4 regions of the Corynebacterium sp. CQ3829_602738 genome follow, and region 2 is predicted to be linked to each of the others. Evidence: predicted binding sites of a transcription regulator. Region 2 holds the regulator's gene; each other region holds the start of a gene.

Region 1 (5,627 bases), 1.0 Mb from region 2:
CGCGGGCGCCATCACCGGCTCCGCGATCACCAACATCATCGACAAGTACATCGACGGCAACCGCGTGACCGACATGGACGCGCTGAAAGCGGAGCTAACCGAGTACGTCGCGGCCATGAAGGGCGCTACGATCGCATCATGACCTGTTCACGACGCATGTTCCTGCTCGGCACCGCAACCACGTTTGCCGGTGCGTTCCTCGCCGCCTGCGGAGAGGCGGCCCCCGAAGAAGTTGCTAAGACCGATGTGCCCGTCGGCTCCGCGGTGATCCTGGACAAGTTCATCATCGCCCAGCCCACCGCCGGCACCTACGTGGCGTACTCCAGCGTGTGCCCGCACCAGCAGAAGAAGATCACCAAGGTTGAGGGCGACACCGTCAAGTGCACCGCCCACGGCTCGGTGTTCAGCATCGCCGACGGCGCCCGCGTCTCCGGCCCGGCCGTGACCGGCATGCGCGAGGTCCCCGTGACCGACGCCGGCGACAAAGTCTCCGTTTCCGAGTAGATGAAGAAGCTCGACCCGCTTTTCGTCGGCATCGTTGTCGCGGCGGCACTTGCGTTCGTGCTGCCCGCCCAGGGCGCGTTCGCGGACGGGTTCGCCGTCGCGGTGAAGCTGGGCATCGCGCTGCTGTTCTTCCTCTACGGCGCGCGCTTGTCCACCCAGGAGGCACTGAAAGGCCTGACCAACTGGCGCCTGCACGCGCTGATCCTGGCGTTCACGTTTGTGATCTATCCGGTGATCGGCCTCCTCGCCCGCCCGACGGTGGCGTTCATGTCCGAGGACCTGTACCAGGGCCTGCTGTTCATGTCGCTGGTGCCGTCCACCGTCCAGTCCTCGGTGGCGCTCACCGGCGTCGCGCGCGGCAACGTCTCGGGCGCGGTGGTGGCGGCGTCGGTGTCCTCGCTCGTCGGCGTGGTGATCACGCCGCTGCTTGTGATGTGGCTGATGGGCGCCGGCGACGGGGTGTCCGTGGACGCCTCGGTGTTCGGCGACATCGCCCTGCAGCTGCTCCTCCCGTTCATCCTGGGCCAGCTCGCGCACAACTTCGTCCCACGGGTGGGGGAGCTAGCCAAGTCGAAGGCGACCAAGATCGTGGACCGCGGCTCCATCTGGATGGTGGTCTACTCCGCGTTCTCGCGCGGCGTCGTTTCCGGCGTCTGGTCGAATGTCTCCGCGTGGGAGATCGTGTTCCTCACCGTGTTTTCGTGCGTGCTGGTCGTCGCTATGCTGTGGCTCACCCGCATCCTCCCGGAGGCGCTGCGCTTCCCGCGCGAGGACCGCGTCGCCATCCAGATGTGCGGCACCCAGAAGTCGCTCGCGACCGGCCTGCCCATGGCCACCGTCATCTTCGGCGGCGCCTCGCTCGGCGTCCTGATCATCCCGCTGATGATCTACCACATGTGCCAACTGGTCATCTGCTCCGCGTACGCCTCCCGAATTTCTTAGGAGTTTCACGTGAAACATTTCGTCCGCATCCACTACAACGTCCCCGAACTCGGCGGCGAGCTGCTCAACATCGCCGAACTCGAGGAGATCTCAGCCCACGAGTGCACCATGGTCCGCATGATCGAACTCGACCCCGCCGAGACCATCACCGGCATCTACGTCGACGGCCGCGTCATCGGCCAGGCAAACCAGCCCATGGGCACCGTCCCACACCCGCGCACCTACGACTCCATGGAGGGCATCACCGCCACCCACCTCAGCGCGGAGGAGTTCGAGGGCCTCTGGTCCGAGGCTCAAGCAAAGTTGCAATAGCCTATCGACGTCCCTCCGGCCCGCCCCGACTCCGGCGCGGGCCTTTTTCGTTGGTGGATCCCTATAGTTGGCGGGGCCGGGGTTGTCCGCAATGCGGAGTTCCACGTCAACGTCCGGGCCAACCAACCCATGGGCACCGTGGCGCACCCGCGCACCCTAGCTCGATCTGTCAGCGGCGCGGGCCCTTTTTCGTTGGTGGACCCCAATAGTTGGTGGGGCCGGAGTTGTCCGCAATGCGGAGTTGCGGAGTGGTCTGAGGGGCGGGCATGGGCGGAGCTGACGTCGATAAGCAATTGCCAATAGTTGGTGAGTTCCCACTTGTCCGCAATGCGGAGTTGCCGACAAGTTATAGCAATCGCTATAAACCGCATTACCGCAGGTCAGAGAAATGTCGAGGGCGAGTTTTATAATGTCTGCAATCGAACTCGCATTCGCCTCAAGGGGGCCCGAAATGACCGCCGCAGTTGCCACAGAATCCAACCCACTCGCCATCGCATTAAGCCAGCAAATTGAAGACTCTCACCGCGCAATGACGCAGAGCAAAGCGGAGCTATTGTCCGCAATTCAAACGTTTGATGAACTCGCACTTGCTATCGAATGTGGCTCATCGACCACCGCGCACTTCCTCATGCGCCGCCTGGGCGTGTCCTCCTCAACCGCCCACGAGTACGTCAGCGTCGCGCACCGCCTGCGGCCCTTCCGTTACCTGCACAAACACTTCACTGCTGCTGCGCTGAGCTACTCAGTGGTGCGGCTGCTGCTGAAGTACATGACTCCGGAAAACGAGCGTGAGCTGGTAGATCTCGCCCTCGGGATGGGTTACCACGAGCTCGAATGCGCACTGGCGGGGAAGAAGCCGCAGGACGGGGAGGGCGAGGACAGTCCGCAGTACTACCTGAGCCTGCACAAGCGCGACAACGGCGACATCGCGTTCCACGGCAATATGAATGCAGCGGACGGCGCCGCGTTCGTCGCAGCGTTGAAGATCGGCGAAATCGCGTACTGCAACCTCGACGAGGTGCTCGAGGACCTGGACCCCGAGGTAGAAGGGGAAATCAACATTGCCCTCGAGCGCGCCGAGGAGGTGGAGGAGAACCGACCCGCGCGGAAGACGGTCTCCGGCTACGGGCTGCCCATCGGGCGCATGCTGCTGCGGGCGCTCATGGGCATCGTCCACATGGCACGCACGACGCCGCGCAACACCCTGACCACGCCGGGTGCGCACGTGAACATTCTGGCAACACCGGACGGGCGCGGGTATATGCCCAACAACGTGGGCGCGCCGTCGAAAGCCATTGCAAGCTTGCTGGCAAATGCGGACATACGCCTATCGACGGTCAACTCCAACGGCCTCGTCATCAACACCGGACGCAAACAGCGCCTGGCCACAAACGGTCAGGTCAACGCGCTACTGGCGATGTGGGGTGGGCAGTGCGCGGCACCGGGGTGCACGCACACACGCTTCATCGAGATCCACCACATCGAGGACTGGGCCACCGGGGGCTTGACCGACCTGGAGAACCTCCTGCCGCTGTGCTCCGCCTGCCACTCCCTGGTTACGGAGGGGTATCTGCAGACGCTGAAGGAACACTCAGACATCCACTTCGTCTACCGCGACGGGACGCGCTTCGTGTCCACGAACTACTCCCTGCCGAAGCGCAACGACACCATGCGGACCATGGAGGAGTGCAACTGGTCCTTCAACGACTAGTGAGGCTTAGAAGAACTGCTCAACGGCCGGCACACCCGGGACACCCGGGATCTTGCCCGCTGCGGCCGCGGCGGCGCCGACCAGTGCGAGGACGCCTGCGGCGATGCCGGTGCCCACGAGGATGTCGTAGGTGGTGCCGAGCTTGTAGCCACGTGCGACGTCGTTCTTCAGGGAGGAGGTGGCGCTCTTCGGCACCAGGTTCTTCTCGGAGGAGCTCTTGTACGGGCCGGAGTAGCCAGTACCAGGGTTCAGACGCTCACGGGCCTCGGCCTTCACCTTGGCGCCAGCGAGGTGCTTATCGGTGACGTCGGAGGGGCGATTCGGGCTCACGATTTCGGAAAGGTCCTTCTGGTTACCTTCCTCAGCCTGTGCCGGGACGGCCGCCAGGGACAATGCGGTGGTTGCGGCGAGGGCAGCTGCGGTGATGCGCTTCATTGGAAACTCCTTTGTGCGAATCTGACGTTAAATCACCCGGGATCGGGGTGGCGCAAGTAAAACACACGTTTCCGCAGGTATTCAAGCTCGTCTGGCGGTGTAACGCAGAGGCGTCCAGTGACGATATACAAGGCCCCGAGACGCAAAAACTCCCCTCCCTAGCAGGGGCTAGAAAACGACGTTGACCAACAGCATGTACAGCGCGGTGCCGGCGAAGATCGACAGGTCGGCGCGGCGCTTCCACCAGTGCAGAAGCAGGGTGGCCGCGAGGGCGATGAGCGCGGAGGCGAGGTTGGTGGGGGAGCCGGCGTAGCCGACGAGGGTGTAGGCGACCAGCACTGTCATCACGCCGACGGGCATGAGCACGGCGAGGAAGTCGATGAACGGGCTGCCTTTGAGCACACGCAGCATGGAGAAGGGGAGTGCGCGCAGCAGCACGGTGACGATGCCGACGGGGATAAGCACCGCGGCCACCATGCCGAGGGTGACGCCGTCGGGAAGTCCGTAGTTACTCATGGCAGCTGCCAGGTAAGCCGGTCGTCGACGCGCGGGGCCCAGAAGCGCAGCACGAGGACGAGGAAGTAGGACACGAGCGCCACGAGGATCACCTGGCCGGGCAGCACGACGGCCGCCGCCAAAGCGAGGCCGCCGGCGATCAGGGGCGCGGACAGGTCGCGGCTGGCCTGGAACGCCTCGAACGCCAGCACGGCGAACAGCGCGGTCAAGGCGAAGTCGAAGCCCTCCACGCCCGCGGGGATCACCGCGCCGGCCAAAGCACCGACGATGCCGGAGGCCACCCACGCGATCTGGCAGACCACGGTGATCGTCATCAAGCGAGTGCCCGAGGGGCGGTCGCGCAGGGTGGAGGTGATGGCGTAGACCTCGTCGGTGAGCGCGTAGGTGGCGTACGCGGATGGCACACCGCGGCGGATCTCCGAACGCGGGTACGTCAGCCCGTAGAACAGGTGGCGGAAGTTCACCATGAAGCCGGGGATCGCGCTGGTCACGGGGCCGACGCCGGTGAGGACCATGTCGATGGCCAGAAACTCCATGGACCCCGCGTAGATCACGGTGGAGAAGATCGGGGTCCACCACCACGCGAAGCCGGATTGAGTCATGAGCAGGCCGAACGCCAGCCCGAGCGGCACCAACCCGAGGGCGACCAGCCAGGTGTCGCGAAGCCCCAGCCGAATCTCCGTCGATGTTTCACGTGAAACGGCCACTAGTTGTCCTCGACGTTCGCGGGGAAGGTAGCGAACAGGGGCAAAGGCATTGCTTGCCGACGCATCACGTCACCCCACAGATCCGCACCCGCGGGAGCGACGACGTCGCTGGGCAGGGCGGGGGTGACAAACCAGTCGCCGCGAAGGATCTCGTCGTCGAGCTGGCCCGGCGCCCACTCGGCGTAGCCGGCGAAGATGCGGATGCCGTCGAGAAGCTCGCTCACCTCGGCGGGAGAGGCGTTCAGGTCCACGAGCACGAGGCGGTTGGCCAGGCGGTTGAGGTAGGGGTTCTCGGGCGCGCCGGCCGCGGTCACGCCCAGGCCCACCGCGGACTCGGGGCTGACCGGCCCGCCGATGTGCACGGCCTGCGGCTTGGCGGCCAGCTCGGCCCAGCCCGCGTCCATCACGTTGGCGACGGCAACTTCGCTGCGGCGGTTGAGCACCACGCCGAGGGTGTGGTCCGCGTCGTGCTCGAGCACCAGCACCACGGTGCGGGCGAA
Region 2 (5,627 bases):
GGCTCCGTCGGCATCATCGTGATCTACCCGCTGATGCGCTGGGCGTACGACACCTTGGGGGAGGGGCAGTACCGCAAGGACTTCGAGGTGCCGAAGCCGTCGACGTTCTAGCGTCCGGTACTTGCTGCACGCGAAAACGCCCGGGCGACGTGTGCCCGGGCGTTAGCTCGTCGTAAAGCTACGAGTGCTTACTCCTCGTCGAGGTTCTGCTCGATCAGCGCCGCAATCTTCTCCACGGCGTCTGCGCTATCGGAGGTGACAGTGACTTCGTCGCCGTGCTCGGCACCCATAGCCATGATCATCAGCGAGGAGGCAGCGTCCGTCTCGTCGTCATCGTCGCCGCCGACAAGGGTCAGCAGAATCTCGTCGTCGTACTCGCCGGCAGCATCTGCGATCACCGTGGCCGGGCGAGCGTGCAGCCCGACGGTGGAACCGACCTTCACAGTCTTGGAAGCCATTCGGGTGTCCTTTCCGTTGTTTTTCATTCAAGTCTGCAACGAGTGTAGGTCGCATTCATACGAAGATGCCACCATTTTCGCGCAGAAAGTCAAAGAACGCCCCAGTGAAATACGTCGGGCGGCGCACCGAGGGTTACTGGGGCTGCGCGAGCACGACCTCGATACCGTGCGAGCGCAGTTCGTCCACGAACGCGGAGGGCGCTTCGGCGTCGGTGATCACCACGTCGATGTCCGTCAGCGGCGCGAAGCTGACCACATAGTCGTTGCCCAGCTTCGTGGAGTCGCACAACACGACAACCCTGCGGGCGTTGGTGACCATCGCGGCCTTCACCGCCGCCTCCTTGGCGTCCACAGTGGACAGGCCGTGGCCGATGGACAACGCGTTGGTGCCCACGAACGCCACGTCGGCGCGCAACAGAGCGAGGGTGCGAAGCGCGGTACTGCCGACGACTGCCTGACTGATCGGCCGGACTGAGCCGCCGAGAAGCTGCACATCGTGCAATCCGGAATCGCTCAGCTCCAATGCAGTGGGGATGGAGTTGGTCACCACCGAGTACTCCCGGTCCCCGCGGGTCTCCGCCAGACGCTTGCCCAAGCTGCTGATCGTCGTGCCCGAGTCCAAAAAGATGGTGCAACTTTGCGCATCCGGCACGAACTGCAGCGCGGTTTCCGCGATCGCGGCTTTAGCGGCAAGGGAGGCGCGCTGACGGGTATCCAGCGGAATTTCCGTCGAGCGGTAAGACTGGCTCGCCACTGCGCCGCCGTGGACGCGGTGCACAGCGCCTTCGTCGTGCAACGCCGAAAGGTCACGGCGGATGGTCTCCGCGGTGACGTCGAAGCGCTGCGCCAACTCCGTGACGTTGACGCGGCCTTCAACTGCGGTCAAAGACGCGATTTGGCGTCTACGCTCCTCGGCGTACATCGATCTCCTGCGCTTGTCGCTATGTGATTTCCGGTCTGTGGGGCTGCGGCTGCTCGATGCAAACGCACCGACTACAGCGTACGGAACACCGAGATGACACGCCCCATGATCTCCGCTTCGTCGCCCTTAATCGGCTCGAAGGCATCGTTGTGGGGCAACAGCCACACACCGGTGGAGTCGCGGTGGAACTCCTTGACCGTCGCCTCACCGTCGAGCAACGCCGCGACGAACTCGCCCTCCTCGGCGTTCGGCTGGGAGCGGACAACCACCCAGTCGCCGTCGAGGATGCCGGCGTCGCGCATGGATTCGCCGACGACCTTGAGCATGAACACATCGCCGTCACCGAGCAGCTCCTCGGGCAGGGGGTAGTAGGTGTCCACGTTCTCCTCGGCGAGGATCGGGGCACCCGCGGCAATCTGTCCGACTACCGGCACGTAGCGGGCATTGCCAGAATCTTCCGGCTTCGCCTCCTGCGGCTTGCGCTTCTTTCGGCCGGCTTCCGGCATTTGGCGCAAGTCCACGGCGCGGGGCTTGTTCGGGTCGCGGCGGAGGAATCCCTTCTTCTCCAGCTCTTTGAGCTGGTATGCAACAGACGAGGTGGACTGCAGCCCGGCCGCGTCACCGATCTCGCGGATGCTCGGCGGGTAGCCACGCAGGACCACAGCGTCCTGAATGACCTGGAGGATCCGGCGCTGGCGGTCTGACAGCGCGTTGTAATCCGGGTTACCTGGATCGGACTTCTTTCGTGCCATGACGTTCTCCTTGGACTCGGTGGCGTTGTGCGCCTACGAACCTACCAGATAGGGCACTCATGTTCGATGGGCGCAAGCTTTGGGTGGACACGTATCAAACGTGATGCTATAAATCGAACACGTAAGCGTATTCGAACAAATGAACGTTAGAACGTTCGAGCGTGTCGGCGCCGAACGTAGAGTGTGCCGCAGAACGAAGGGAGACACACCATGTCAGTTGCAATCAATCCAGTACATAACACATTAGTTGGACGCGCCGGAGCCGCATCTGTGGTCCCTCCGGCAGAAGTCTGGGATGTTGATTCCGCGCCGAAGCGTCGAACAGGCGGCGCCGGTGTTCGAGCGATTTCCGGCTCCCATCGAACGGATGCTCGCTCATCTGCCAAGGGGAGTCTTGACGGTTCCTCCAATGTGAACGCGTTCGAAACACGGCACGAGACGCGCGATACGCTCCTGCTCGGCGTGTGCATGACTGCGGCGCTGCTTATCGGTTCCGCATTCGGCGGTGTTTTCTCGGCGCAAGCAGAGGATCCTTCGTCCATGTCCAGCGGCCAGGCGGCTCATTCGGCTGTGGCGGCAACTGCGCGCTAGGCAGGGCGTAGACTCACGGCTACGCCAAGCCTTGACAACTCTGGGGGTGGAAAACCGTGTTTTGTCCTTTTTGCCACAACGAGCAATCTCGTGTGACTGACTCGCGGCTGGTCGAAGCCGGCTCAGCAATTCGCCGCCGCAGAGAGTGCACCGAGTGCGGGGGGCGTTTCACCACAGTGGAAAAGGCCGTCCTCACTGTTGTGAAACGCAACGGCGTGAGCGAACCGTTCGACCGCGACAAACTCATCGTCGGCGTGCGCAGAGCATGCCAGGGCCGCGATGTCACCGACGACGCATTGAAGCGTCTGGCCCAAGAAGTGGAAGAGACTGTGCGCGCGCAGGGCAGCTCGCAGGTGCCCGCCCACGAGATCGGCCTGGCCGTCCTCGAACCGCTGCGTGCCCTCGACGAGGTGGCGTATCTGCGCTTCGCCTCCGTGTACAAGTCGTTCGAGAGCGCGGACGACTTCGAATCCGAAATCCGGCTCATGCGCCGCCGCGACCGCGAAGATTTCTAACCCGCGGCCATGGCGCTAACGCAGCGCGTCAATCTTTTTCTCAATGCGACGCTGGCTCACCGGCCTCGGCGTGCCCAGCCGCTGCGCAAACAGGCTCACCCGCAGCTCCTCAATCAGCCACAAGATGTCCTTGTAGGCCTTGGTCTTTGTCCGGCCCGCAGGCAAGGACTTCATACGCTGCGCCAAGTAAGCCTTCACCGAATCAATCACGGACTGCCGGTCGGCGTCGCGGTCCGGATCTAGGCGCATGTCCTCCAACCGGATCCGCATCGCGTCGATGTAGCGGGGCAAATGCTGCAAGTGGCCGATGCCGTGGACAGTCACCGCGTGCTTCGGCAGGAAGAACTGCAGCTGCGACGTCATGTCGTCGATAGCTGGGCCTTCCCACTGCCGCAGCTCCGCTGCAATGTTCGCGTACTCCGCGAGCGCCGGCGCCAACGTGACCACCACGCGGCGCACACCTCCTGCCACCTGGGGCCGGATTTCGCCCACCAACGCGTCGAACTCCTCGGGGGAGCGCACCGGCCCGCCGGAGGAGAACATCAGGTCGCGGATCACAGCGACGCGGGCGTCTTCCACAAGCCCGTCGGCGCCGCCGTGCGGGTAGCGGTCCACCGCCACCTTCTGCCGCAGCGGCAGCCCCTTGGTCATCTGCCCCGCGTTGACCGTGATCTCCCGCAGCAGCAGCGTCAGCGTCGCCGTGACCATCGAGGCGTCCGCGGCGGCCTTCGTCGGATGCACGGTGACCTTCACGCCGTCCTTGGTGGCCTCGAGTGCCGGGTAGGCGTCGACCTCGTTGCCGTCGATAGTGGTGGCTACCGTCTCCGACACCGCGCCGAGGGAGTCGGTGGTCCACTTCGCCACCGCATCCGATTCAGATGTGCGGCCGGCCTTGGACACGGAGGACTTGATCTTGCCGGCCTGGCGGCGCTTCAACGCACCGAGGTCCGTGTCGTGGTCGACCACTTTGCCGCGGCGGTCAATCGCGGCGAAGGTCACTTTCAGATGCTCGGGCAGCGCAGAAGGGTTGAAGTCGGCACCGTTGATGCCGCGCCCGCCGACGCTTCGAAGCGCCTCCGCGAGTGCCTCGGCAAACGGTGTTTCCCGCAGCTCGCGCTCGCTGACGCCGTCGGCGGCTTGCTGTGCGCGGATCGCGTCGAGGGCGCGCTCGGCGAAGTCGGGCGCCGGCACCACGGTCTTGCGCAGCGCCTTCGGCAGCGTGCGGATGTACTCCGCGGCAAGCTCCGAGCGCAGCCCCGGCACCAGCCAGTCGAAGCCGTCCGGCCGCAAATTGGCCAAAAGCGGCACCGGCACGTCCACGGTCACGCCGTCGAAAGGATCGCCCGGCTCGAACTTGTAGCGCAACGCGTAGTCGATGGAGCCCTGGCGCCACACCTCGGGGAAGGCGGCGGAGGAGGAGTCCACGCCCTCGTCGTCGAGAAGCGCGGCTGGGTCAAAGTCCAAGTAGTGCTTGTCCTCGGCCCGCTTCTTCTTCCACCAGGAGTCGAAGTGGCGTGCGGTGGTGACACTTTGCGGCAAGCGCGAGTCGTAGAACTCGAACAGGGTGTCCTCGTCCACCACCAATCCGCGGCGGCGCACCTTTTCCTCCACCTCAGCGGCTTCGGCGAGTAGGGCTTCGTTGTGGTCGATGAAGTGGTGGTGGCGGTTCCAGTCGCCCTCGAGCAGGGCGTGGCGAATAAACATGTTGCGCGCGCCCTCGGCATCCACACGGTGGTAAGGCACAAGCCGGTCGCGCACGATGGTCACGCCGTAGAGCATGGACTTTTGGTGCACCATCGCGGCCGAGCGCTTCCGCGACCACACAGGCTCGGAGTAGCTGTGCTTCATCAGCTCGCCCGCGGCAGCCTCCACCCAGGCGGGCTCGATCTTTGCCACGTCGCGCGCCCACAGGCGCGAGGTCTCCACCAGCTCGGCGGCCATGAGGAACTCCGGGGGCTTTTTGCTTAGCGACGACCCGGGGAAGACCAAGAACCGCGTCCCGCGCGCACCCTGGAACTCCTTCGAGTTGCCGTCGCGGGCGCCGATGTTGGACAAAAGGCCCGTGAGCAGCGACTTGTGGATCGCGTCGGCGTCGCGCTCGCCGGCGACGTTCTCGGCTCGGGACCAGCCCAGCTGGCGCTCCACGTCGCGCAGTTGGCGCACCAGGTCGAACCATTCGCGGATGCGCATGTAGTGCAAAAACTCGCGCTTCATGCGCTTGCGGAAGGCGTTGCCGGATAGCTCGTCGCGCGAGTCGCCAATGTAGTCCCACAGCTTCAGCGAGGACAGGAAGTCCGACGTCGCGTCCTTGAACCGGGCGTGGGCCTGGTCGGCCTGGGCCTGGTACTCCAGGGGGCGCTCACGCACGTCCTGGATGGTCATGCTGGCC
Region 3 (5,627 bases), 200 kb from region 2:
GCCGTTCCCGGATGTCGCCGAGAAGCTGGGCGTGCCGGTGACCAAGGTGCATGACTACATCGGCGCGAAGAAGCTGGTGCACTACGTCAAGAACGGCAAGAAGGTTGTGCCGGCGAGCCTGCTCGGCGAGGACGGCTTGAGCAAATTCGTCTCCGGCGCGATCACCGTGCTTTTCGACGGCGGCTACGACGCCGACGAGATCCTGGCGTTCCTGTTTACGCCGGATGAGTCTCTGCCGGGGCGTCCTGTGGACGCGCTGCACGGCCAAAAAGCTCGCGAAGTGATCCGCCGCGCGCAGGCGATGGCGTTCTAGCCGGATCCCTAAACAGCCACTCCACCGCCACGACGGCGGCGATCGCGGCAAAGGCGAGGAACCACATGTCGTAGAGGCGGTGGTTGCCGCTGCCCTTGAACGCCAGCGCCACGACTATGGACGCCCCCACGGTCACCCGCACCACCCAAGCCGGTGGCTTAAACGTGCCTGCCAGCGAGATGACGGAGGCGTAGTACCAGGGCAGCGTCACCGCGTTTGCGGCAAACGCCACGGTGTATGCGGCGGTGGTGCCGGCGACGGCGCGGCGCTCGTAGGCCTCGCCGCGGCGGGGGCGGAAAATCCACCACACCACCGCCAGGCCAACCAGCATGAGCACGGAAAAGACGGTGCGGGTCCAGCCGAGGGCGGTGTTGTAGCGGAACGTGTCGTCGAAAAGCTGGAGCACCGGCGTGATCAGTTCGGCGGCGAGGGTGGGGCCGGCGAGCGGGTTGATCACCTTCGAGTTGCCGGTGATCTCTTCGAGCCACCCCCAGGTGGTGCCAGATGCCCACGTGACCAGCTGGATCACCGCGACGTTGACGGCGAGCGCCCACGCCCCGCCGGCCACGAGCATGCCGGCGGCGCCAAGCGTGGTGGTGCTGCGCCGCTGGACCATCAGCCAAACCACGAACGGCAGCGCCACCGCGGCGGTGGCTTTCAGCGACACCGCCAGCGCGATCAGCGCGATGCCGGGGGTGCACCAGCGGCTGCGCAGGCACGACAGAAGGCCCACGCTGACCAGACCGACCATGACGGCCTCGTTGTGCATGCCGCCGATGAGGTGCAGCAGCATCACCGGGTTGGCCGCGCCCAGCCACAGGGCGAGGGCAGGGTCGCCGCCGATCTGCTTCGCTATCCGCGGCAGCGCCCACACGATCAGCGCGAACCCGGCCAGCGAAATCAGCCGGTAGACCACCAGGCCAGCTGTGACGTTCTCGCCGACCAGCCACGTCACCGCCTTGCCCACGCCGAGGTGCAAAGGACCGTACGGCGTGGTGGTGTTGCGCCAGTCGTGGGAGACCTCCCACAGGTACGGCCCCGGGTTGACGGCGGCGCCTTCGGAGTAGGGGTCGAAGCCGTCGCGAAGCATCGCGCCTTGCATGAGGTAGGAGTACACGTCGCGCGACAGGATCGGCGCGGACAGCGCGAGAACGCCCGCCCACCAGCACACGCTGCGGCGCACCTGCGCCAGGCCGGGCCGGGTTTTCCACAGCAGCACCCACGCCACCACCAGGCCGAGAATGCCGGCGGTGAGCAGCACGTCCATCAGCGCGCGGCCGTGCCCGTAGGACAGGTGCTCCAGGCCCACCGCGCGCAGCAGGCCGCCGCGGTAGCGGGTCGCGCCGGCGCCGAACGAACCCACGGCGATCAGCGCGCAGGCGGCCACGCCCAAATGCTGCGGGCGCATCACATCCGCCGGTCGGTGGCCTTGTGCGCGAGCACGGTGAGCGCTTCAACGGCGGCGTCGTTGATGCCGGCGCCGGCCAAAAAGCCCAGGCCGGAGGCGGTGAGCTCCTCGATGCGCGCCTCCACCGCGTCTTCCGCGCCGCTGGAGCGGATGAGCGCTGCTAATCGACGCAGCTCCGCCTCGTCCTCCGTCTTCCCAATCCCGTCACGTAGCTCTTGCGCGGCGGCCGGGTCCGCCTGGTCCAGCAGCTCGAGGGCGGTGGCGAACAGTTCCGTGCGCTTGCCTTCGCGGATGTCGTCGCCGGCCGGCTTGCCGGTCACCGCCGGGTCGCCGAACACGCCGAGCAAGTCGTCGCGCAGCTGGAACGCGATGCCGATGTCGCGGCCGTAACCACGGAAGGCGTCGATAAGCGAATCGCCCGCACCCGCAAGCGCCGCGCCCAGGTGGAGGGGGCGCTCGATGGTGTACGCCGCCGTTTTGAACCGGTTGACGCGGTTGGCCATCTCCACCGACTCGCTGCCGAGGCTCTCCAGCATCATGTCCAGCAACTGGCCGCCGATGACCTCGGTGCGCATGCCCACCCACGGCTCCGCGGCGCGCGCGAGCGCGTCTTGGGAGACGCCGGAGTAACGCCACATGTCCTCAGCCCAGGCGAGTGCGAGGTCGCCGAGCAGGATCGCCGCGTTCGTGCCGTAGAGCTCCGCGGAGCCGAGCAGGCCCTGGCTGCGGTGCTCCGCTTCGAGCGCGCGGTGCACCGTGGGGTTGCCGCGCCGGGTGTCGGAGGCGTCGATGATGTCGTCGTGCACCAGCGCGCACGCCTGGATCAGCTCCAGCGAGCTGACCGCGCGAAGCACTGCCGCGGGGTCCTCGGTGCCGTGAAGACCGCCGGCGCCGACGAACCCGGCCCATCCGTACGTGGGGCGCACGCGCTTGCCGCCGCCGAGGACAAAGCGACGCAGGTGGCCCACGGCGTGGGCGACAGGCTCACCAATGGTTTCGACAGCCTTCGCGCGCTCGTCAAAAAACGCTGCAAGATGCTGCTCCACCTGTGCCGGTACGTCCTCGAGCCCAAGATTTTTCACGCCCACGCTCCTCGTGCCTGAAATTCGTGCTTTCCCTGCAAACCCTACCCAGTGGGGTTTTGCAGATCGAGGGCGAGGATGGCGAAGGGCCGTTTATCTCCCTCATAGAGGAAATTGCGCGCCACGTCCGTGAAACCGAACTTTCGGTAGAGCCCGAACGCGTTGTTCGCCTCGCCCGCAACCTCCGGAGTAGACAGCAGCGCCCAGCGAGTCGGGGCTTCCCGCAGCAGCTCCGTGAGCAGGCGGGAGCCCAGACCATTGCCTTGCAGGGCGGGGGAGACGTGCACCTCCGCGACCTCGAAGTAGCTGCGCAGCATGTCCCGGTCCTGATCCGTGATCCCGCCGTTCGCCTCCATCGCGCGCACGAGTTGGCGGTCCCACCAGCGCTCCCGGGTGCCGATGAAGCCGTAGGCGACGCCCACGACCTGGCCGCCCTCGATCGCCGCGATCGCAGTGAAACCGGGGGAGCGCACCTCGCCCTTCCACACCTGAATGCGCTGGCGGCGCATAGACCGCGGGTACCCCATGGCCTCGATATAGATGTCAACGAGCGTGGGGACGAGCATCAGGAACTCGGCTGCCGTGAGGCGCTGGATGGTTGCAGTCACCCCTCTATGGAAGCACTTGCGGGTGCGGGGCGTGACAAGAACCCAAACATTGGTTCGAACACACGTTCGTTTGAGGGGCCGGTGGTGTCGAACGGGTGTTTTAGGGTGAGCCCATCACTTAAACGAAAGCAATGTTTGCGCAGGAGGAAGCGATGATGGGAAGCGTAGTTTCGGCAACAACCGGTGCGGTGTACGGGCGGGGCGCGCGTATCAGCAAGGCGGACCAGTTCCTGGCCGCGGCCGAGGAGCTGATTGGACTGGCGCACGATGATTTTGAGGCTGGCAGGCACGACGTGGCGATGGAAAACGCCTACCGTGCGGCGCTTCGGGTCGCCGGGGCGCGGAACGCGGGCTCGCCGGTCGTGCGCAAGCGCAAGCGGCTGCCCACCAGCGCGTGGGACAAGCTCGCGCTCACGGGCGACGACGGCGCGCATTGGGCGGCCGTGTTCAAGCGCTATTCGGCGCAACGCGGCAGGGTGGCGTCCGGCATTGAAACGGATCCGGGCGCGGCCGTCGTGCACCGCTTACTTGCGGATGCGGAGGAGTTCTACCTGTCCACCCGTGCAGGGGAGGTGCCGATGGCCGCCTAGCGGGACGAAAGTGGGACACGGGAACAATCTGCGTACCATGGCCGTTAATCGGATATTGTCAGTCCGCCATCGGTATCTGGAGAGTGAGCAGTGTCTCTATCTGAGCAGGAAATGCGGGCGTTGCGCGAAATTGAGCAGTCGCTCTTCGCGGACGACCCGAAATTCGGTAGCAGTGTCGTGACTGAATCTGGCTTCGGTTCCGCGCCTAAGACGGGGCGATTGACCATGCGCAGCGTCGCGCTGATCGTCTTGGGGCTCGTGCTGCTGCTCGGCGGCGTGGCACTGGCGAGCTTGAGCATTTGGACGATTGTGCTGAGCATCATCGGCTTCGCAGTCATGCTCTTCGGCGGCATCATGGCCCTGCGCACCCCGTCGAACCAGTCGTCCCCGTCCGCACGCGCGTCCAGGCAGGCAAAGCCCCGCACCCAGCGCAGCGCCAGCATGGAGGAAAGCTTTCGTCGGCGTTTTGAGGACCGTCAGTAATATTTAACGGCATCTGCGACAGCGCCTTCCCGGCATAGCGGGAGGGCGCTTTTTCGTGCCCGCCCCAAATCCCCCACTTCTCCCCACCTGTGCCCCAAAAGCGCCCAAACTTGGGTGCAGACGTTCCACTCGGGACGAAAGCCATGGGGTTAGAGGGGGAGAAAGTGGCGTGTGTGAGCCGTGGTTCGAGACTTTGCGGGTAAACTCGCCCACGGCGAAATAGCGGCTTTGAGCTGTGAAAATGCGACACGTCAGAACAAAAAACTGCCGAAGTGTGGCGTTTGTGGGGGAAAGTGGGTTAAAGTGGGGCTCAGCGGAGTGACGTGGCGCGCATCTTGACTACGTGCGCGGTGTGGAACGAAGCCGAGAAAATTTCACAGCCAACGTCAGAAAGTGAAGGAAGGTAGGTCGCCGGATGTTTCTGGGAACCTACACTCCCAAGCTCGACGACAAAGGTCGCCTGACGCTCCCCGCGAAGTTCCGTGAGGATCTTGCGGACGGGTTGATGGTGACCAAGGGGCAGGACCACTCGCTTGCGGTGTACCCGCGTGACGAGTTCGCCGCCCGCGCCCGCAAGGCCGCAGCGGCATCCCGCACAAACCCCAAGGCGCGCGCGTTCATCCGCAACCTGGCTGCCAGCGCGGATGAGCAAACGCTTGACGGGTCTGGGCGAATCACCCTGTCCCCGGCGCACCGGGAGTACGCAAACCTTTCCAAGGAGTGCGTGGTCATCGGTTCGGTGGATTTTCTCGAGATCTGGGACCTCGAGTCCTGGAATAAGTATCAAGAAGAGACTGAAGCCGCGTTCTCCGCGGCGGATGACGACGACATTCTCTCCGGTCTGCTGTAGGGCTGACTACCCGGCAGCAGGCATCGACTACGGAGAGCGTGTACGGACTCTGTCCGGGGCGTGAAGCGTTCTGGTGTACTTCCCCGACATCAGAACAGCCGCCCCGGGCAGGGCTCTATGCGCTCCCCGCGCTGACATCGCTGACACACCGCACGAGCTTGGGACACTAAAGGGACACGGAGGGCATGGCATGGCGAACTTCACGCTCGCTGACGACCCGCACGGTCACGTCCCCGTCATGCGCGAACGCATGGCTGAACTGCTCGTTCCCAGCGTCGAGAAGTTCGGCGCAA
Region 4 (5,627 bases), 430 kb from region 2:
TCAACCGCGTCAAGTTCGAAGGTTTCGCAACCGCCGAGCGTGTCGACGACACGGTCAAGCTGATCAAGGACAATAACTACGACGTGGTGGTCGGCCTCGGCGGCGGCTCCGCCATCGACTCCGCGAAGGCCGCCGGCTTCGAGGCGGACATCCGCTGGGCTTCGGTGCCCACCGCGGCGTCTTCCGACGCTCCGACTTCCACGCTTTCGGTGATCTACACCGAGGACGGCGCCTTCGACGAATACCGCTTCTTCCCCCGCAACCCCGACTTGGTGCTCATCGACACCCAGCTGGTCGCCGGCGCCCCGGAGCAGTTCCTCGTCGCTGGCATCGGCGACGCCATGGCTACCTGGGTGGAGGCACGCGCGACCGCAAGGGGCAACGGCACCACCATGAACGGCGGCCACCCCACTCGCGCAGGCGCTGCTCTTGCAGAGCTGTGCGCTGACATTCTGCGCAAGGACTCCTTCGCCGCCCTCGATGCGGTTCGCGCAGGCGTAGTCACCCCGGCGCTTGACGCCGTGGTGGAGGCGAACACCCTGCTGTCCGGCCTCGGCTTCGAGTCCGGCGGCTTGGCCGCGGCCCACGCCATCCACGACGGCCTGTCCGCCGCCGAGCAAACCCACGGCCTCTCCCACGGCGAGAAGGTCAACATCGGCACTCTCGCCCAGCTGATCATGGAGGGCGCCGACTCCGAGGAGATCGAAGACTTCATCGAGTTCACCACCAAGGTCGGTCTGCCTACCACGCTGACTGAGGTGGGCCTGTCCCCCGAGGACACCGACGTCCTCGAGGCTGTTGCCAAGGCCGCGACCGCCGAAGAGGAGACCATCCACAACATGCCGTTCCCGGTCGAGCCGGCCCAGGTTGTCGAGGCGCTGATCACCCTCGAGCACACCGCCCGCCGCGTCCGCGAAGAGCGCGGCCTGCCGGAACCGAAGAAGTACGAGGCGAAGCACTAAGCTCGCGCGATCCGGGGCCGCACGATGCTTTCGTGCGGCCCCTTTTTATGCCTGTTTCCGCAATTGCAGAACGTTCGGACACAACCGGACATATCGAACATACCCCCGTTTTCCATTTTCCATTCTGCAGTTGCGGAACGATCGGACACAATCGGACATTTCCCTAAATGTGCACTTACAATGGTTCCGCAACTGCAGAATCCGCCCCCAGATGTCCACTAAAATGAACACACAAAACCCTTTACATCGAACATGTTTGCGCTTACGCTCGACACCAAACAGCAACCGCCAAACCATCCCCGGGGGACCTGCCATGACAACAGCCATCAAAGCCGAGCGCACATCTCTGCTTATCAACGAGCTAAAGCACCACCACCGCAATTCCCACTTCCACCGCGCTGAAATGCTTAACGCCCTCGGCCAACTCGATGAAGCCGACATCGCCTCCCAGCGAGGTGAGACATCCACCGCCACCTGGCTCAAACGCGAGCTCAACCTTGCCACGGCCACGGCTTACGAATACGTCCACGTCTCTCGGGGTCTTCGCAGATTCCGCCTGCTGTATGAGACGTTTCGCTCCGGCATCATGCCGTACTCCACCATGCGCCTACTGCTGCGCTACATGCACGAGCAGAACGAAGAAGAACTGGTAGACCTCGCTCTAATTCACGGTTACTCCGAACTCGAGCAGGTCCTTGCCGGCAGCGATCCCGCCGAGGAACGGGAGCCGGAGGAACCAGTGGTCACCGCGAAGTTTCGCACGGACGGCATGCTCGATTTCCGCGCACTGCTTCCGGCTGTCCAGGGCCAGGCACTGCTCTGCGCGCTGAAAATCGCGCAGTTGGCGAACTACTGCGCAGAACTCCCCGATGTGGACGAGCTTGCAGACCCAGAGGAGCTAGAGAGGCTCATTAACTCAGTAGAAAACGAACCGGAGGCGTGCCCTGCAGACGAGACGGTGGAAACAGAACGCCCACGGACAAAGTTGGACATGGACAGCATCTTGCGGCCCCCGTCCCGCTACGGCAATCCGGAAAGGAAGGACCTCTACCCCGCTTTTGTTGCCATGATGGAGATGGTGCGTACGAACCCAGTCAGCGCCCTGCGCGCACCGGGCGCCCACGTCAATATTGTGCTCACGGAGGACGGCGGGGCATGGATGCCGCAGAACACCTCGGCTCGCTCAGCGGAGGTTCGAAGCTACATCGCAAACGCGAATGTTCGGCTGCACCTGCTAGACAAGAAAGGACTGACTATCCACGTCGGCCGGTCCCGCCGCTTCGCCACGGACGCCCAGGTGCTCGCCTTGCTCACGGCCTGGGGCCACCAGTGCGCGATGCCCGGTTGCAACCACAAGCGTTTCATCGAGATCCACCACATCCGGGAATGGGAAGAAGGTGGCGAGACGAACATGGACAACCTGATCCCACTGTGCTCGAGCTGCCACGCAAAGATTAGCCACGGGCTCGCCTATATACAGCCGCACGGCCCTGACCTGTACTTCCGACTTCAGGACGGAACGCAGTACGTGTCTAGGAACCGCTCTCTGCCGACGAGGACGCGCGACCACACTGGTCCGCTGCGCGACACAGTTACGCCGGGTGACTCGTTCGCGGAATAGTTAGTCGCGCACCAACTCCGCAGTGGCCGGGCCTGCGACGTCGAGTTCGATGACGCGGAGACCGGCGGAACGAGCTTCGTCGAGAAGCGAAGGCTCCACCTCAGTGGTGGTGAGCACGAGCGCAGTCGGGCCGGCGCCGGAGAGGTAGGCGGCGTGGCCGCGGTTGCGCAGGCGGTTGACCCACTCCGCCGTCACCGGCAGGACGTCGGCGCGGTACGGCTGGTGGAGGCGGTCGCGGGTGCCCTCGAAGAGCAGCTGCGGGTGATGCTGCAGCGCGGCCGTCATCACTGCGGTGCGCGAGACGTTGAAGCGTGCGTCAGTGTGGGTGACGTGGCTGGGAAGCACCTTGCGCACGGCGTTGGTGGAGGCGTGGAAGTCGGGCACGAGGGCGACGGCCTTGATGGACTCGTCCACCGGGATACGCACGGCGCGGTAGGACGGCTTGGACTGGCCGTCGACGGGGATGTCCGTCCAGGACACTACTGCCCCGCCTAGGGCGGACGCACCGGCGTTGTCGGGGTGGCCCTCGAACTCGGAGGACAGCTGCACGACCGCATCCTCGTCCAGCGGGAAGCCTGCCAGCGCGTTGGCGGCGACCACCCCCGCGACGGCGGCCGAGGCGGAGGAGCCGAGGCCGCGGGACTGCGGGATGTTGTTGTGGCACACCACGCGCAATCCGGGCGCGGAGACGTCGGCGGCGGACAAGCCGGACTGGATGGCCCGGACGACGAGGTTGGAGCTGTCGCGGGGTAGGTCGTCGGCGCCCTCGCCAAAGATTTCCACCTCGAGGCCGGATTCGGTGACCTCCACCTCAACGGTGTCGTAGATGCTCAGCGCGATGCCGAGGGTGTCGAAGCCGGGGCCCAGGTTCGCCGACGAGCCGGGGACGGTGACCTTGACTTTCAGGCCGGGCTGCAGATCGATAGCCATAGACGGAAACCTTAGGAGTCGAGGCGGATGACGGAGTTGACGGCGAGCACGTCGTCGTGGCCGGAAAGCTGTTCCACGATCGCCTTGAGGTCCTCCTCGAGCGCGGCGTGGGTGACAACGATCAGGTGGGCCTCGTCGCCGGACTCCTCCTGGCGCACCGCGGACAGGGAAATGCCTGCCTTGGCGAAGCGGGCGGTGAGGTCGGCGAGCACGCCGACGCGGTCGTTGACCGTCATGTTGATGGTGTAGCGAGTGGTCACCTGCTCGAACGCGACGACTGGGTAGTCCGCGTAAGGGTTCTCGGCCGGGGCGCGGCCGCCGTGAACCTTGTTGCGGGCAGCGCCGACGAGGTCGCCGAGCACTGCGGATGCGGTGGGGGCGCCGCCGGCGCCGTTGCCGTAAAACATAAGTCGACCTGCTGCTTCTGCCTCGACGAAGATGGCGTTGTAGGACTTGTCCACGGTAGCGAGCGGGTGCTCGTTGGGCACCAGGGTCGGGTGGACTCGGGCGTTGATACCGGTGGTGTTGCCGGCGTCGTCGACAAGCCGCTCGCAGATGGCCAGCAGCTTGATGGTGTGGCCGGACTTCTTCGCGGCCTCGATGTCGTCGGCGGTGATTTTGGTGATGCCTTCGCAGTACACGTCGTCGAAGGTCACGCGGGTGTGGAAGCCCATGGAGGCGAGGATGGCGGCCTTGGATGCGGCGTCGTGGCCCTCCACGTCCGCGGTCGGGTCCGCCTCCGCGTAGCCGAGGCGGGTGGCCTCGGCCAGCGCTTCCTCGTAGCTCGCGCCGGTGGACGCCATAGCGTCGAGGATGAAGTTGGTGGTGCCGTTGACGATGCCGGAGATGCTCTGCACCTGGTCGCCCGCGAGCGAGCGGCGCAGCATGCCAACCACCGGGATGGCGGCGGCCACGGCGGCCTCGTAGTAGAGGTCGACCCCGGCGGCGTTGGCGGCGTCGGCAAGCTCGGCGCTGTGGGCGGCCACCAGGGCCTTGTTCGCGGTGACCACGGACTTGCCGGCCTTGAGCGCCTCGAGCACGAGCTCGCGCGGGTAGTCGATGCCGCCAATGAGCTCGACCACGATGTCCACGTCGTCGCGCGTGACCAGCTCGCGCGCGTCCCCGGTCAAGTACAGCCCCTGGACCTCGGGGGCGTCCTTATGCTTCTCGACGTCCGATACCGCAACTCCCCTGACCTCGATCGGGCTGCCGATGCGGTGCTCCAAGCTGGAAGAGAACTCCGACAGTAGGCGCAGCACCTCGGTACCGACGGTGCCCTTGCCCAGCACAGCGATGCCCACGGGGGTGCCGATGCCCTTGCCCGGGTAGTTGCCGTTGTATCCCTCGGCGGTGGCGGAAGTCATGTTGCGTGTAGCTCCTTCGTCGTACGTGGCGGGGATCAGCGGTGAACCGCTTTGTCTACTATCGCGCAAACGGCACCGACGGTCAATTAATATTCGCGGGCGATGAGATCCTCGACGGTCTCCCGGCGCACCATCGGCGTGACCTCTCCGCCGCGCACGGAGACCACTGCCGGGCGGCCGAACGCGTTGTAGTTCGAGGCCATCGAGTAGCAGTAGGCGCCGGTGGCGGCGAGGGCGATGAGGTCGCCTGGGGCGATGTCGTCGGGCCAGGAGGCCTCCTCCACCAGAATGTCGCCGGACTCGCAGTGGGATCCCACCAGGCGCGTGTCTGTGGGGGCGCCATCGGTGAAACGGTTGACCACGCGGGCGTCGTAAAGCGCGCCGTACAGCGAGGGGCGGATGTTGTCGCTCATGCCGCCGTCGACGGCGATGTAGCGGCGCGAGGTGGTGTACGAGGTGTCCACGTCCTTGATCACGCCGGCGGTGTACACGGTGACCGCGGACGGGCCGGCGATCGCGCGGCCGGGCTCGACCACCACGGTGGGCGCGGCGATGCCCAGCTCGTCGGCAACTTCCTGCACCGCGGCGAGCAGGTCGCGCGCCACAGCGTTGACGTCCAGGGGCGACTCCCCCGGCATGTAGGCGATGCCGTAGCCGCCGCCGAGGTCGAGGTAGCCCAGCGCCACGCCCTGGGTCTTCCAGATCTCGGCGTACAGGCCCAGCACACGCTCGGCGGCGAGCTTGAAGCCC

The links. Region 2 encodes LexA, which represses DNA repair genes until DNA is damaged. Its sites were predicted from a motif close to CGAACANNTGTTCG; they were not measured.
Region 1: a site for LexA is predicted at 2,179-2,192, ahead of ACX1NL_RS12045 (HNH endonuclease signature motif containing protein). Genes of this name have one in related genera too.
Region 3: a site for LexA is predicted at 3,467-3,480, ahead of ACX1NL_RS08085 (SAV_6107 family HEPN domain-containing protein). Genes of this name have one in related genera too.
Region 4: a site for LexA is predicted at 1,210-1,223, ahead of ACX1NL_RS05080 (HNH endonuclease signature motif containing protein). Genes of this name have one in related genera too.

The regions. Positions count from the first base shown of each region.
Region 1 covers NZ_CM137003.1:2,520,265-2,525,891, forward strand. The annotation lists gene trpA (tryptophan synthase subunit alpha) at 1-142, shown strand, start outside; gene ACX1NL_RS12030 (Rieske (2Fe-2S) protein) at 139-504, shown strand; gene ACX1NL_RS12035 (bile acid:sodium symporter family protein) at 505-1,446, shown strand; gene ACX1NL_RS12040 (hypothetical protein) at 1,456-1,758, shown strand; gene ACX1NL_RS12045 (HNH endonuclease signature motif containing protein) at 2,312-3,469, shown strand; gene ACX1NL_RS12050 (hypothetical protein) at 3,476-3,904, opposite strand; gene ACX1NL_RS12055 (branched-chain amino acid transporter permease) at 4,073-4,420, opposite strand; gene ACX1NL_RS12060 (AzlC family ABC transporter permease) at 4,417-5,127, opposite strand; gene ACX1NL_RS12065 (YqgE/AlgH family protein) at 5,127-5,627, opposite strand, start outside.
Region 2 covers NZ_CM137003.1:1,476,550-1,482,176, reverse strand. The annotation lists gene ACX1NL_RS07180 (uracil-xanthine permease family protein) at 1-111, shown strand, start outside; gene ACX1NL_RS07175 (HPr family phosphocarrier protein) at 189-458, opposite strand; gene ACX1NL_RS07170 (DeoR/GlpR family DNA-binding transcription regulator) at 592-1,380, opposite strand; gene lexA (transcriptional repressor LexA) at 1,452-2,132, opposite strand; gene ACX1NL_RS07160 (hypothetical protein) at 2,343-2,723, shown strand; gene nrdR (transcriptional regulator NrdR) at 2,780-3,238, shown strand; gene hrpA (ATP-dependent RNA helicase HrpA) at 3,254-5,627, opposite strand, start outside.
Region 3 covers NZ_CM137003.1:1,676,855-1,682,481, reverse strand. The annotation lists gene ACX1NL_RS08105 (Rv2175c family DNA-binding protein) at 1-313, shown strand, start outside; gene ACX1NL_RS08100 (alpha-(1->6)-mannopyranosyltransferase A) at 216-1,721, opposite strand; gene ACX1NL_RS08095 (polyprenyl synthetase family protein) at 1,721-2,803, opposite strand; gene ACX1NL_RS08090 (GNAT family N-acetyltransferase) at 2,848-3,411, opposite strand; gene ACX1NL_RS08085 (SAV_6107 family HEPN domain-containing protein) at 3,564-4,001, shown strand; gene ACX1NL_RS08080 (DUF3040 domain-containing protein) at 4,113-4,484, shown strand; gene mraZ (division/cell wall cluster transcriptional repressor MraZ) at 4,900-5,334, shown strand; gene rsmH (16S rRNA (cytosine(1402)-N(4))-methyltransferase RsmH) at 5,525-5,627, shown strand, end outside.
Region 4 covers NZ_CM137003.1:1,043,776-1,049,402, reverse strand. The annotation lists gene ACX1NL_RS05085 (glycerol dehydrogenase) at 1-962, shown strand, start outside; gene ACX1NL_RS05080 (HNH endonuclease signature motif containing protein) at 1,276-2,583, shown strand; gene thrB (homoserine kinase) at 2,584-3,513, opposite strand; gene ACX1NL_RS05070 (homoserine dehydrogenase) at 3,525-4,877, opposite strand; gene lysA (diaminopimelate decarboxylase) at 4,964-5,627, opposite strand, start outside.